Regions from separate parts of the Pseudalkalibacillus sp. NRS-1564 genome, predicted to be linked through region 3. Evidence: riboswitches for the same ligand, from Rfam matches in the RefSeq annotation. Region 3 holds a riboswitch; each other region holds the start of a gene.
What was found. A riboswitch is a leader RNA that binds a small molecule or an ion and turns the genes downstream of it on or off. The one in region 3 is predicted to bind S-adenosylmethionine.

Region 1: another riboswitch for S-adenosylmethionine. It lies ahead of ACIFPW_RS20765 (methionine ABC transporter ATP-binding protein); the one in region 3 lies ahead of ACIFPW_RS11295 (methionine biosynthesis PLP-dependent protein).
Region 2: another riboswitch for S-adenosylmethionine. It lies ahead of ACIFPW_RS08080 (MetQ/NlpA family ABC transporter substrate-binding protein); the one in region 3 lies ahead of ACIFPW_RS11295 (methionine biosynthesis PLP-dependent protein).

The regions. Positions count from the first base shown of each region.
Region 1 is NZ_JBITPM010000047.1:12,550-17,038, reverse strand. It holds gene ACIFPW_RS20775 (MetQ/NlpA family ABC transporter substrate-binding protein) at 1-368, opposite strand, end outside; gene ACIFPW_RS20770 (methionine ABC transporter permease) at 392-1,060, opposite strand; gene ACIFPW_RS20765 (methionine ABC transporter ATP-binding protein) at 1,053-2,075, opposite strand; SAM riboswitch class I at 2,255-2,364, opposite strand; gene ilvA (threonine ammonia-lyase) at 2,497-3,507, opposite strand; gene leuD (3-isopropylmalate dehydratase small subunit) at 3,504-4,094, opposite strand; gene leuC (3-isopropylmalate dehydratase large subunit) at 4,110-4,489, opposite strand, start outside.
Region 2 is NZ_JBITPM010000015.1:121,779-126,267, reverse strand. It holds gene ACIFPW_RS08090 (methionine ABC transporter permease) at 1-265, opposite strand, end outside; gene ACIFPW_RS08085 (methionine ABC transporter ATP-binding protein) at 255-1,289, opposite strand; gene ACIFPW_RS08080 (MetQ/NlpA family ABC transporter substrate-binding protein) at 1,311-2,117, opposite strand; SAM riboswitch class I at 2,287-2,395, opposite strand; gene ACIFPW_RS08075 (prolyl oligopeptidase family serine peptidase) at 2,505-4,489, opposite strand, start outside.
Region 3 is NZ_JBITPM010000019.1:257,244-261,732, reverse strand. It holds gene ACIFPW_RS11305 (Na/Pi cotransporter family protein) at 1-657, opposite strand, end outside; gene ACIFPW_RS11300 (DUF1189 domain-containing protein) at 895-1,704, shown strand; SAM riboswitch class I at 1,790-1,900, shown strand; gene ACIFPW_RS11295 (methionine biosynthesis PLP-dependent protein) at 1,974-3,104, shown strand; gene metC (cystathionine beta-lyase) at 3,091-4,284, shown strand; gene ACIFPW_RS11285 (bifunctional homocysteine S-methyltransferase/methylenetetrahydrofolate reductase) at 4,281-4,489, shown strand, end outside.

The DNA.
Region 1 (4,489 bases), on a different contig from region 3:
GAGTAAACACCGATTGGCTCGATATGAATGCCTCCAGCATTCACGAAGTCATAATTATCGTTTTCTTCCATTTGCAAGTCCATATAAGGAATTGTTTGGAAATAGTTTGCATCTAATTCACCATTTGCAAGCGTCTTATTAGGTAGAATATAATCCTGGAATGTTTTAATTTCAAGCTCTATTCCTTTTTCCTCTAACATCGGCTTAGCTTCTTCAAGAATTTCAGCATGGGGGATGTTTGAGGCACCTACTACGATTTTCTTCGAATCTTCACCGTCACCAGAACCTTCGCTGCTTCCGCCATTATTCCCACACGCAGCAAGCACTGCAAGAGCAAGAACTACGATTAGCGATAAAAACTTTTTCATCATAATCTCTCCTTTTCTCCTCATTATCTTTTGTCTATTACTCGTGTTGCAATGTCTCCACAAACCTGAAGAATCGCAACAATTACTAATATCAATACTGTTGCAACAAGTGTCACATCAGGATTATTCCTTTGGAAACCTTCAAGATAAGCTAGGTTTCCGAGACCCCCTGCGCCTACAACACCAGCCATAGCGGTGTAGCTTACAAGAGCTATCGCCGTCACAGTAATCCCTGAAATAAGGGCTGGCATTGCTTCTGGTAGAAGCACTTTAAAAATAATCGAACCATTGGATGCTCCCATTGACTGAGAAGCTTCAATGACCCCTTTATCTACTTCACGTAAAGCAATTTCAACCATCCTCGCATAAAATGGCGCTGCTCCTGCAATAAGGGCTGGAAGGGCAGCATTAGCACCTAGCATCGTCCCTATAATGTAAACCGAAAGAGGGATCAGCAAGATAATCAAAATGATAAATGGTATGGAGCGAAATAAGTTCACGACTCCGGCAATAATACTATTCACAAATTTGTTTTCCCATATGTTCCCTCTACCTGTTAGAAACAACAATAAACCAAGGAGGATTCCGAGAATAAACGTTGCCAGAACCGAAATTGCCGTCATGTACGCTGTTTGTAGAGTGGCTTCCCACATAGATTCCCACCTGACGTTAGGAAATAACGATTCAGTCATTCGTAATCACCTCCGCTTTAACACCTTGGGCCTGCACATAATTCAAGGCCTTTTCTACCACAGCTGGTTCCCCTTTAAGGAACACAGAAAGTTTTCCATAAGGACCATCCTGTGTATGAGAAATCTTCCCTTGAATAATGTTGACTTCCACATCAAATTCACGAATCAACTCTGTCACAAGTGGTGAACCTGTTTTTCCTTTCACAAAGGTAAACTGAACAAGTTCTCCATCCTGACTCGTTGCCAGATGTGCAATCGATTCCTTCATTTCTTCAGGCTCGCTTAGCTGATTAACAAAGTCTTTCGTAATCTCTTCCTGTGGATGGTGGAAAACTTCAAGGACAGAACCATTCTCCACTACTCGTCCATTCTCCATAACGGCTACACGATGGCAAATTTTGCGTATGACGTGCATTTCATGCGTGATGAGGACAATCGTTAGGCCAAGTTTCTGATTAATTTCAGTCAGAAGTTCTAGAATGCTATCCGTCGTTTTAGGATCTAAAGCAGAAGTAGCTTCATCACGAAGCAAAACCTTTGGATTGTTAGCAAGTGCTCTCGCAATACCCACTCGCTGCTTTTGTCCACCACTTAGCTGTGAAGGATAAGCTCCTTCCCTACCTTCGAGTCCAACAAGGTTAATTAATTCATCAACACGCTTCATTCTCTTTTCTTTCGGAACACCTGATATTTCAAGAGGAAAGGCGATGTTATCACGTACCGTTCTTGACCAGAGAATATTAAAATGCTGGAAAATCATACCGATTTCCTGTCTTGCTGCACGAAGATCTTTCCCATTAAGAGAAGATAGATTATTACCAGCTACTGTGACTGTCCCATCAGTAGGTCTCTCAAGAAGGTTAAGCATTCGAATTAGCGTACTTTTCCCAGCACCACTGTAGCCAATAACACCAAATATTTCGCCTTTTTTGACTTCAAGGTTAACATCCTTAACGGCTTCCACCTTCCCGGATTTCGAAAAGAAGGTCTTATTAATGCCTTTAAGCTCAATCACATGTCTCACATCCTTTATGCATTTGCATGATCAGCTACCTGAAAAAGGACTTCAGTCCCATGCCTTTGTTCTTTATTTCTGTGCACTTAGAAGCCTAATTCGCTTATCACTTTGTATAGTAAAGTAAAAAAATGCCCTTCTGCTTTGAGCAGAAAGGCATTTGATAAATCGATGTCTTCCTCTCATTTCTCAAAGCAATCGCTTTGCAGGAATTGGCACCTTTTCAAACGAGTCGTTTGACGGTTGCCGGGCTTCATAGGGCCAGTCCCTCCACCTCTCTGAATAAGAGATATATAGTTGTTATTACTTTACTGTGGTTAAGTGCTAAATGAATTCTAGCATGGTACTTTATGAGTGTCAATTACTGAGCAAAAAGTCGGAATAATCTAAAATATATACTTTGAATCCCATTAGAAAACCATCAGCTTATTCGCCTGATGGTTTTCGCTCGTTGAGAAAGTTGTTTATAAAGGGATATTTTCGCAAGATCCGCATTCCCTCCACTAACAACAACACCAATTCTCTTACCTTCTAAACGATTTGACTTGCATAAGACAGCAGCTATCGATGCAGCACCCGCACCTTCTACAAGCGTTTTGTGTCTCTCAAGCATAAAGACAATCGCTGCAGCAATTTCTACTTCTGACACGGTTAGCATATCATCAACAAGCTCTTCAATAATTGGAAAAGTTAATTTTCCAGCTTCTTTCACAGAAATACCGTCTGCAATCGATTTGACAGATTGAAGGACAAGAGGACCAGTACCTTTAAATCGATTCCATGTCGCAGATGCTTCAGAAGCCTGGACTCCGATGATTTTCACGTGAGGAAAGAACGACTTAATCGCCATCGCCATTCCAGCTAACAATCCTCCACCTCCAACAGGTACGAGAATCGTATCTAAGTCAGGACATTGTTGCATCATTTCGAGTGCAACCGTTCCCTGTCCTGCCATTACTTCAGGATCATCGAAAGCATGAACGAATGTGGCCCCTTTCTCAACACGCTCACGATCCGCTCCACTAAACGCTTCGTTATACGATTCTCCTTCAAGAACAACCTCTGCTCCATAAGATCGCGTCGCATCAATTTTGCTTGTCGGTGTATGGACGGGCATATAAATCTTAGCTTTAATTCCACGCTCTCTAGCAGAAAGCGCCACTCCCTGAGCATGGTTTCCAGCCGATGCAGCAACAATCCCTCGCGCTGCCTCAATATCCGTTAGCGACGCAACTTTGTTATAGGCACCTCGAAGTTTGAAGGAACCCGTTCGTTGAAGGTTTTCCATCTTCATGAAGACATCTTTATTTGTATAATCATTAAGCGTTGTCGACTGCTGAAGCGGGGTCCTGTGGACGGCTTCCAGCAAATTCTCCATTGCTTTTACGACATGAACGTTATATTTCTCCTGGTAATTCCCAACGTCATTCACTCTCCTACAAGTTGTTTTTCTTCATATAATTTAATTTTATCTTCGAGAGATAAAGTTCGAGATACTTCATCCCATCCATTTAACAGCATTTCTTTCCAATAAGGATCGATCTCGAACGACGCATTTAGTCCTTCTCCATCAATTACTTGCTGTTTACTTAGGTCTACGCTAAGTTCGTATCCATCCTTTGCTTTTTGAAAAAGCTCCGAGATCGTTTCTTGATCAAGAGCGATAGGAAGTATACCGTTTTTTACACAGTTGTTATAAAAGATATCAGCAAAGCTTGTCGCAATGACAATTCGAAAACCATAATCTAGAAGGGCCCATGGAGCATGTTCTCTTGATGAACCACACCCAAAGTTTTTACCCGACACTAGAATAGAAGCATGCTGGTATTGTTGTTCGTTCAAATTAAAATCTTCACGCGGTTGACCATCATCATCAAACCGCCAATTGTAAAAAAGAAACTGACCAAAGCCTTGCCGTTCAATTCTCTTTAAAAATTGCTTCGGAATAATTTGATCTGTATCTACGTTAACCTGCTCAAGGGGATAAACGATCCCTTTGTATTTATTAATCGGTTCCAGGACGTCTCACTCCTTTTACACTACAAGAGGTTTTATTTTTCTAGCGTCTGTAAATCGGCCTTCAATGGCAGCAGCTGCAGCCATAGCTGGGCTGACAAGATGTGTTCTAGCGCCATTCCCCTGACGCCCTTCAAAATTACGGTTAGATGTAGACGCGCAGCGCTCGCCTGGTGGAACAATGTCATCATTCATCGCAAGACACATGCTACATCCTGCTTCTCGCCACTCAAACCCAGCTTCTTTAAAGATTGTATCTAACCCTTCTGCTTCAGCTGCATCCTTCACTGATTTAGATCCAGGTACTACGAGAGCTGTCACACCTTCATGAACTTTTCGACCACGAACAATATCAGCAGCTGAGCGCAGATCACTTAATCGTGAATTCGTACACGATC
Region 2 (4,489 bases), on a different contig from region 3:
TCATTTTTGTAAAAGGTAAAATGAAAAACAGTAAAATGATAAATGGAATCGACCTGATCACGTTTATAGCCGCATTTAATATACGGAAAAGAACTTTATTTTCTAATGCTTTTTCAGGTCTAGTTAAAACAAGTAGCACACCAAGCGGCAGGCCAATCAATACTGAAATCAGTAGTGAGATCCCAACCATTTGAAATGTTTCAATAATCGCGTTCCAAATGTCTGCACCCCAAAGATCAATAAACTCCGATACCTTAGCTGACATGAGCTTCCACCTCCTGAACATAGCCTTCTACTACGACGCCACTTTCCTCTAAAAAGGCAACGGCCCGAGCCGTCTCTTCCGCTTCCCCATCTAAATGAACGACTAGCCTACCAAAAGGCTGATCCTTCAGTTGTGTAATGTTCCCTGCTAAAATGGACGGATACACGTCGAACTTCTTACTAACAAGCGCAAGAGCGGGACTACCTGATTTCTCCCCAATAAATGAAAGATTCACGATCTGACCACGCTCTTTCAATCGCGACACAAGTGATTCTGGAAGCTCATCCTGGAATAACGACTGAACAAATCGTTTGGCCGTCATTGTAGCAGGCTTACTAAAGATATCGATCACTCGTCCCTGTTCAATCACCTTCCCGTTCTCCATCACAGCCACTTCATGACATATTTTCTGGACAACGTGCATTTCATGCGTAATGAGTAAAATCGTGATTCCAAAATCACGATTGATTTGTTCCAATAAAGATAGGATTGATTCTGTCGTATCTGGGTCAAGGGCACTCGTTGCCTCATCGCATAGTAGCACTTCAGGTTCATGAGCAAGCGCACGGGCAATCGCCACACGCTGCTTCTGACCACCTGATAGCTGGGAAGGATAAGCATCCCGCTTATCCGATAACCCAACGATACCTAAATATTTATCAACTCGCACTTCAATCTCTTTTTTACGAAGACCCGTAAGCTTCAGCGGAATGGCAATGTTTTGATACACAGTGCCTGTTTTCAATAAATTAAAAGACTGAAAAATCATCCCGATGCGCTGTCTTGTTTTTTGAAGCTTTCCAGTAGACAAAGAAGTGAGCTCAATGTCATTGATAAATACCTTTCCATCTGTCGGTCGCTCCAGAAGATTCACCATTCGGACAAGCGTGCTCTTTCCAGCACCACTATAACCGATGACGCCATAGATGCTTCCTTTCTTAACTTCTATGGAAACATCATCAACCGCCTTCGTAATCGTCTCACCGCTTTTATACGTTTTCGTTATATTTTCTAATCGAATCATCGTGCTCACTCCTCTTTCGAATTACCAGGATGCAACTACAGAACCGTTAAATTCGTCCTGGATAAATTGCTTCACTTCATCTGATTGATAGTAGTTCACTAGCTTTTGAATACGTTCATCATCTTTGTTCTCTGTTTGTGTTGCAATCACGTTCACCCATGGGGAATCTTCTGGTTCCATTTCAAGCGAATCTTCTTTCGGTACGCGTCCACTTTCCATTGCAAAGTTCGTATTAATTGCTGCAATCGCAAGCTCACCAAGCTGTCTTGGAATTTGCGAAGCTTCTAATGGAACAAATTCGAGATTGTAAGGATTCTTCTCAATATCTTTGATCGTTGCTTTAACACCAACGCCATCTTTCAACTCAATAATGCCAGCTTGCTCAAACAACATTAGCGCTCTCGGTTCGCCTGTTGAATGGTTAGGCAACCCAACTTTGTCACCTTCTTGCAATTCATCAAGACTCTTATATTTGTCAGAATAAATTCCCATTGGAAAAGTAATCGTAGTTGCTACCTTGGAAAGATCGAGTCCTCTTTCTTTTACATAATCATTCAGATAAGGTTCATGCTGAAATACGTTCGCATCCAATTCCCCTTCATCAAGGGCTGTATTTGGCATCACATAATCATTAAACGCAATCACTTCAATTTCAAACCCGTCTTCCGCTGCGATTTCCTTCACCTTGTTCATCACATCTTCATGCGGACCAGCCGTTACCCCTACCTTCAGTGGGCCATCTTCTGAAACTCCAGAAGCCTCATTTCCAGAACAACCTGCCAAAAGAACTAAAATAAGTGCACCTAATAAATACAATGATTTCTTCATTTCTCAATCTCCTTTAAAATTCATATAGTAATGTAAAGCGTTTTAGCACTAAAATATAAAAGCGCAAAAGTACTTCGATCTGCTAAAATCCCCTCCCAATAAAAAAACTCCCTCTGTAAAGTACAGAGAGAGTTGTATCATTTCATCATTATCAGCAGCGCTGAACTCTCTCTCATCTTTCAAACGATTGCTCGTCTGCTGGAATTAGCACCTTTCTCACGAACTGAGATGGTTGCTGGGCGTCACAGGGCCAGTCCCTCTGCCACTCTTGATAAGAGTTTTCAATATTATTTAACTATTTTCAATAGTATAGTATCTTTCTCGAAGGGCGTCAAGGGAAGATCTCAAAAAGTGCCTGTCACCGCCCGCTATTTGTCGAAAGATTTCTTATTGTCTTCCTTCTAGATAATTGTCGAACCAGTTTCCTAGATGCTTAAGTCGTTCCACTCGTAGCTCTGGATAACCGCTTCGTGATAAATTATGATCAGAATCTGGGAATCTTACAAACATCGTTTCCTTCCCACGATGCTTTAAAGCCACATATAACTGTTCTCCTTGCTCTATAGGGCACCTGTAATCATTTTCGCTATGAAGAATTAAAAGTGGGGTTTCGATTTGGTCCACATACTTAAGCGGTGAATGATGCCATAGCTTAGCGGGGTTTTCACCTAAATCACTTCCAACTTCCCACTTTGTGAAAAAGTATCCGATGTCACTAACGCCATAGAAACTCTGCCAATTCGAAATGGAGCGCTGGGTAACCGCTGCTTTGAATCGATCGGTTTTCCCAACAATCCAGTTCGTCATAAAGCCACCGTAGCTTCCTCCCGTCACGAAAAGTTGAGCTTCATCAATAAAGGAATACTTATTCAACGCGTTATCAACACCCGCCATCAAATCCTCATAATCACCCCCACCATAATCTCCTCGGCAACCATTCACAAACTCTTGTCCATATCCCTGACTACCACGTGGATTCGTATAAAGGACAACATATCCTTTTGCTGCAAGAAGCTGAAATTCGTGCATAAATGAATTACCATACATCATATGTGGCCCACCGTGAATTTCAAGAATAAGGGGATGTTCCTGATCTTCCTTAAAATCCTTTGGCTTCATGAGCCAGCCCTGAATCTCCAAACCGTCTTTCCCAGCGTATGTAAACATTTCTGGTGTCGAGAGATCCAAGCATTCGAGAACGTCAGCATTTGATTGAGACAAACACAGTTCATTTACTCGATCTCCATGAAACGAAAGCGTATAAATATCGCCAATGTTAAGTGGATCACTAATCGCAACAGCCGCTTCATTCGCGCCTGGCAAATAGTGAAACGCGTAATGGTGCCTGTCACCACCCGCTATTTGTCGAACCGTGCAATCTTCTCCGACGAAATAAACACCAGTGTTTCCTTCTTTACTAGCAAGGAAATAGAGTCCATCTCCATTTTGGCTCCACATCGCACCAGGAGAAGCGCCGCCCCAGTGCATATCTGAAATCAATACATCCGAACACTCTAAATCAACCTCCTCTGTTAAACAAGTAAACTCTTTCTTCGCTATGTCAACAGTCCAGATTTTATTCAACGTAGCTCCTTTATGCTCAAAGTTATGCCCAATGAATGAGAGCTTCTTCCCATCTGGTGACCAGTTCGGTGTGCTAAAGCTCCCACCCTCACGATTTAACTGATCAGGCTCTGATCCTTCATTCAGACCCTGAATAAAGATGTCGGCTCGCATGTAGGACCCCTGTTCTTCATATCTATCTCTCACATATACAATGGATTGTCCATCCGGTGACCAGTTAGGGCTAGAATGATTAAATGGTGCATCTGTTAGCCATTCTATTCTCTTTTCACCTGAGGTTACCTCGATCAAGACAACTTGCAAATAGTTATTGTCAAGAAAACCACTGCCGTCTGCTTTATAGCGCAAGTCAGTCACAACGAGAGGCTTACGTCCTTCTTCTTTCTCATTTGTATCCTTACTTAAAACAAGTAGCGAAGAACCATCGGGTTTCCAAACAGGAGCGGAAACACCACTTTTTAAATCAGATAGTTGTCGCGCTTCGCCACCATCAGTTGAGATAAGCCATATTTGATTTTCTCCTGATCGATTCGAAACGAAAGCAATCGTCTTCCCATCAGGCGACCAGCGCGGAGAGTGATCTTTTTTCTCCCCAGAAGCATATGTCCAATCATGCTCAATTCCAGTATCGCGATTTACTATGACTAAATTTGAAGTATATTCTTTGTTCTCATTTATCACTTTCTTTACATAAACAACGTAGCTCCCATCCGGTGAAAGTTGGGGATCACCAACAAAAGTGAAATCATAAAGGCTTTCTTCCAAATTCTTTTGTTTCTTGTCACTTC
Region 3 (4,489 bases):
AAACAGAACTGGTAATGCAGCTTGAATATCCATTGCGTTCTGTGAATAAAGACCTTGCAATACACCAATTGTCGCACTGGAACTTTGTACAATGACAGTAAATACTGTACCGATCACAACGCCTAACAGTGGGTTCGAGCTCATGCTTACTGTTAATTCTTGGAAAGCCTCAAGGCTACGAAGTGGTTTCATTCCCGTACTCATTAATTCAAGTCCAAAGAACAACGCACCAAATCCGAAGACGATTTGACCAGCGTAGTTAATTTTCTTGTTTTTAAAGAAGAAAATTAACAAAGAACCGATGGCTATAATTGGAAGTGCGTAATCTTTAATAGGAAAACCAATAATAAATGCTGTAACAGTTGTACCAATGTTCGCACCCATTACAACGCCAATTGCTTGCTTCAGAGTCATAAATCCTGCGTTAACAAGACCGACTGTTAAAACCGTTGTTCCTGAACTACTTTGTATGAGAATAGTTACAATGACCCCAGCGAGCACACCCATAAACGGGTTAGTCGTAAAACGATCGAGAATGTCTCTTAATCGATCACCTGCTGATCGTTGAAGGCCGTCTCCCATATACTTTAGTCCAAACAGGAAAATACCAAGACCTCCCACAAACTGAAAGATCATCTCCTGAACGTTGAGTTCCATCATTTCAACCCCTTGCACTTACGTTTTATTTTTTTCGACAATACTCAACAAAGTCCCTTGTCTATTATCTACATCGCTCCCCCCTTTGTAAAGAGTTAATATAGATTTGTAAAGATATTATGCTGAAAACAAATTTATTTCAATAAAGTTTCACCAAGAATACTGTTCCCTTCTCTCTATATAAGATAAACTGATTGGGTGGAGAAACGCTCCACATTTAGAAAGGAGATTATTAATTTGAACGTTTTTAAACAACTTTACTACAGCTTATTTTCCCCTAAGATGATGGCCAGATTCCGTTTTCAAAAGCTAGGCAAGCCAATATTGTACGTGTTTTTACTTATGTTCCTTTCTTCTGTGCCAGTAGGAATTATGACGGCTCTATCCTTTACAAACGCTTATGAGGATCTCAAAACACATATGTCAGATCTACCAGAATTCACTTTAGAGGACGGATCTTTAACAAGTGAACAGTCTGAACCGCTTATTCGACAAAATGATGAAAATACTTTTATTTTTGATGCGACAGACCAGACAAAGCCTGATGATGTTGATCAATATGATTCCGTTATCGCATTCCTAAAAGATCGTGTAATCGTTGTAGATAGCGGTGCTAGACAGGAGTTTAATTACAGTAACTTTAGTTCGATGACTTTCACGAAGCAAGATGTTAATGAGCTAAGTAATAATCTGGACAACCTGCTCCCTATCTTTATTCCGTTACTGATATTCGTTATCTATTTGTTTCAAACCGGCCTTAAGTTTATAGGAGTTACCGTACTAGCTACAATTGGACTACTATTGAGAAGTATTACCGGAAGAAAAGCTTCTTATAAACAACTTTGGGTCTTATCTGTTTATTCAGTAACAATTCCAACGCTCTTCTTTGCGATTATGGCACTCATTAAAACAGCAGTCCCTTTAGGATTCCTACTTTATTGGATTGTGGCCATCATGCTACTTTATCTTACGATTAAAGAAATCCCGTTACCAAAAAAACGTGTAACGAACGAGCGAGCAAATGATTCAACAGAAGAAAAATTTTGATAATTTACTCAAATCCCTTGCTTTTCACTTTAAAGTGATGTAGATTATGAAAAAAGCGACACAATAAAATTCCATATATTTTCAATTCTTATCAAGAGAAGCAGAGGGACTGGCCCTATGAAGCTTCAGCAACCACCAGATATTTTCTGGTAAGGTGCTAACTCCAGCAAGTTGATTTCAACTTGGAAGATAAGAAGAAGAGCAACCAAAGTCTTCTTCTTATAGAGGGCTTTTTTTATTGCCCTTATTCAATGAAAAGGAGATTGATTATGTCGAATAAACAGTTAGAAACACTACTTGTCCAATTAGGTAATCATTCAGATACTAAAACCGGTGCGGTAAATCCTCCAGTGTACTTCTCCACATCGTATAGCCATGAAGGCATCGGTCAATCCACCGGATTCGATTATTCAAGAACCAAAAACCCGACACGATCCATTTTAGAATCCGCTATATCAGAACTCGAACATGGTGATCAGGGATTTGCTTTTAGTTCCGGAATGGCTGCGATTCAAGCAATCCTTGCCATATTCAAAAGCGGCGACCATATTCTCGTCTCAGATGATTTGTATGGTGGGACTTATCGATTATTTGCCCACGCTGAAAAACATTATGGTATCTCCTTCACATATTTTGATACACAAAGAAATGAACAACTTTCATCACTCCTAACTCACCGTACAAAAGCCATTTTTGTTGAAAATCCATCTAATCCATTAATGAAATTAACAGATCTTGAAAAAATTGCACGGATAGCAGAAAACAGGGACCTATTATTTATTGTAGACAATACTTTGTTCACCCCTCTTCTACAAAACCCACTACTGCTTGGGGCGGATATCGTCGTGCATAGTGCCACTAAGTATTTAGGCGGTCATAATGATATTCTCGCAGGGCTTGTGGTTGCAAAAGGTGAGAATATTTGCGCTGAAATCCAACAATACCAAAACGGTGCAGGCGCTGTGCTTTCTCCTTTTGATTCCTGGTTATTAATGAGAGGCATGAAAACCTTGCCACTCAGAATGAAGCAGCATGAAGAGAATGCCAGAAAGGTAACTGAATTTTTAACAAATCATGAAGCAATAACAGACGTTTTTTATCCAGATAAAGGTGGGATGCTTTCTTTCAGATTGCGGTCCGAAGAATGGGTAGATCTCTTTCTTAGAAAATTAACACTTGTCACATTTGCTGAAAGTCTTGGAGGGGTAGAAAGCTTTATCACATATCCTTCAACGCAAACTCATGCTGAGATACCAGAAGACATCAGACTTGAAAAAGGGGTGTGCAATCGACTGCTACGTTTTTCTGTTGGGATTGAAAACATTGATGACTTAATACAGGACCTGAATCAAGCATTGTCCATTTTTAAAGAGGAGGTTGTTCAAATTGACAAATACTGATTATACATTTCAAACAAAACTTCTTCATAACGATCACAAATTTGATAAAGCTACGGGAGCTGTTAGCGTCCCTATCCAACAGGCTTCTACATTTCATCAGATGGATTTTGACCAACCTGGAAAATACGATTACAGTCGTTCAGGCAACCCCACTCGCGAAGCGCTTGAAGAAACAATTGCCAATCTTGAAGGTGGGGTTAAGGGATTTGCGTTTGCTTCTGGGATGGCCGCTATCGCCACCTCGTTTATGCTCCTTTCACAAAACGATCACGTTCTTATATCTGAAGACGTCTACGGTGGGACGTATCGCATGATTCATGACGTTCTCGGGAGATTTGGAATTAAACATACTTTTGTAGACATGACAGATTTAAATGAAGTGGCGAGAGGTATTCAATCCAATACTAAAGTAATCTATATCGAAACGCCTTCTAATCCTTTGCTGAAGGTAACTGACATTCAAGCCGTTGTTAAATTAGCTAAAGCGAATAATTGTTTAACATTTGTCGATAACACCTTTATGACACCTGCTCTACAACGTCCGTTAGACTTCGGAGCCGATATCGTATTGCATAGTGCTACGAAATTCATTTCAGGACATAGCGATGTCGTCGCTGGTCTTGCTGCCGTAAAAAGTGAGGAATTAGCGGAACAGCTTGCATTCCTGCAAAACTCGTTTGGATCGATTTTAAGCGCTCACGATTCCTGGTTAGTTCTCCGTGGCTTAAAAACATTGCATTGTCGGCTAGATCAATCGTCTAGATCTGCGTTTCGTCTTGCGCATGCTCTTACTAAAGAAAAGATGGTAGAAGAAGTCTTTTATCCAGGGCTTTCTTATCACCCTGGTCACTCCACTCATATTTATCAAGCCGCTGGTCCTGGTGCAGTTTTGTCCTTTCGGTTACCTGATGAAAATGCCGTGCGTCTATTCACAAAGCATGTTCAAATTCCTGTTTTCGCGGTAAGTCTTGGTGCCGTAGAATCAATTCTCTCCTATCCAGCTAGAATGTCACATGCTTCTATGCCTCCTATAGAACGAAGAAAACGAGGCATCACAGATGGATTATTGCGATTGTCTGTGGGACTTGAAAATCCTGATGATTTATTAAAAGATTTCAAAAATGGATTTGCAGCTATTAGAAAGCAATACTCCGCTTCCGAAGCGAGTGGTCAACTATGAGTTTCCTTAATAAATTAAAAAACAATATTCTAATCGGTGATGGCGCGATGGGAACACTTCTCTATTCATATGGGGTAGATCAATGTTTTGAAGAGTTAAACCTATCGCATCCAGAGCAAGTATTAAACATACACCGCGCATATGTAGAAGCAGGTTCAGACGTGATACAAACGAACACCTATGGAGCAAACTACAGTAAATTAGC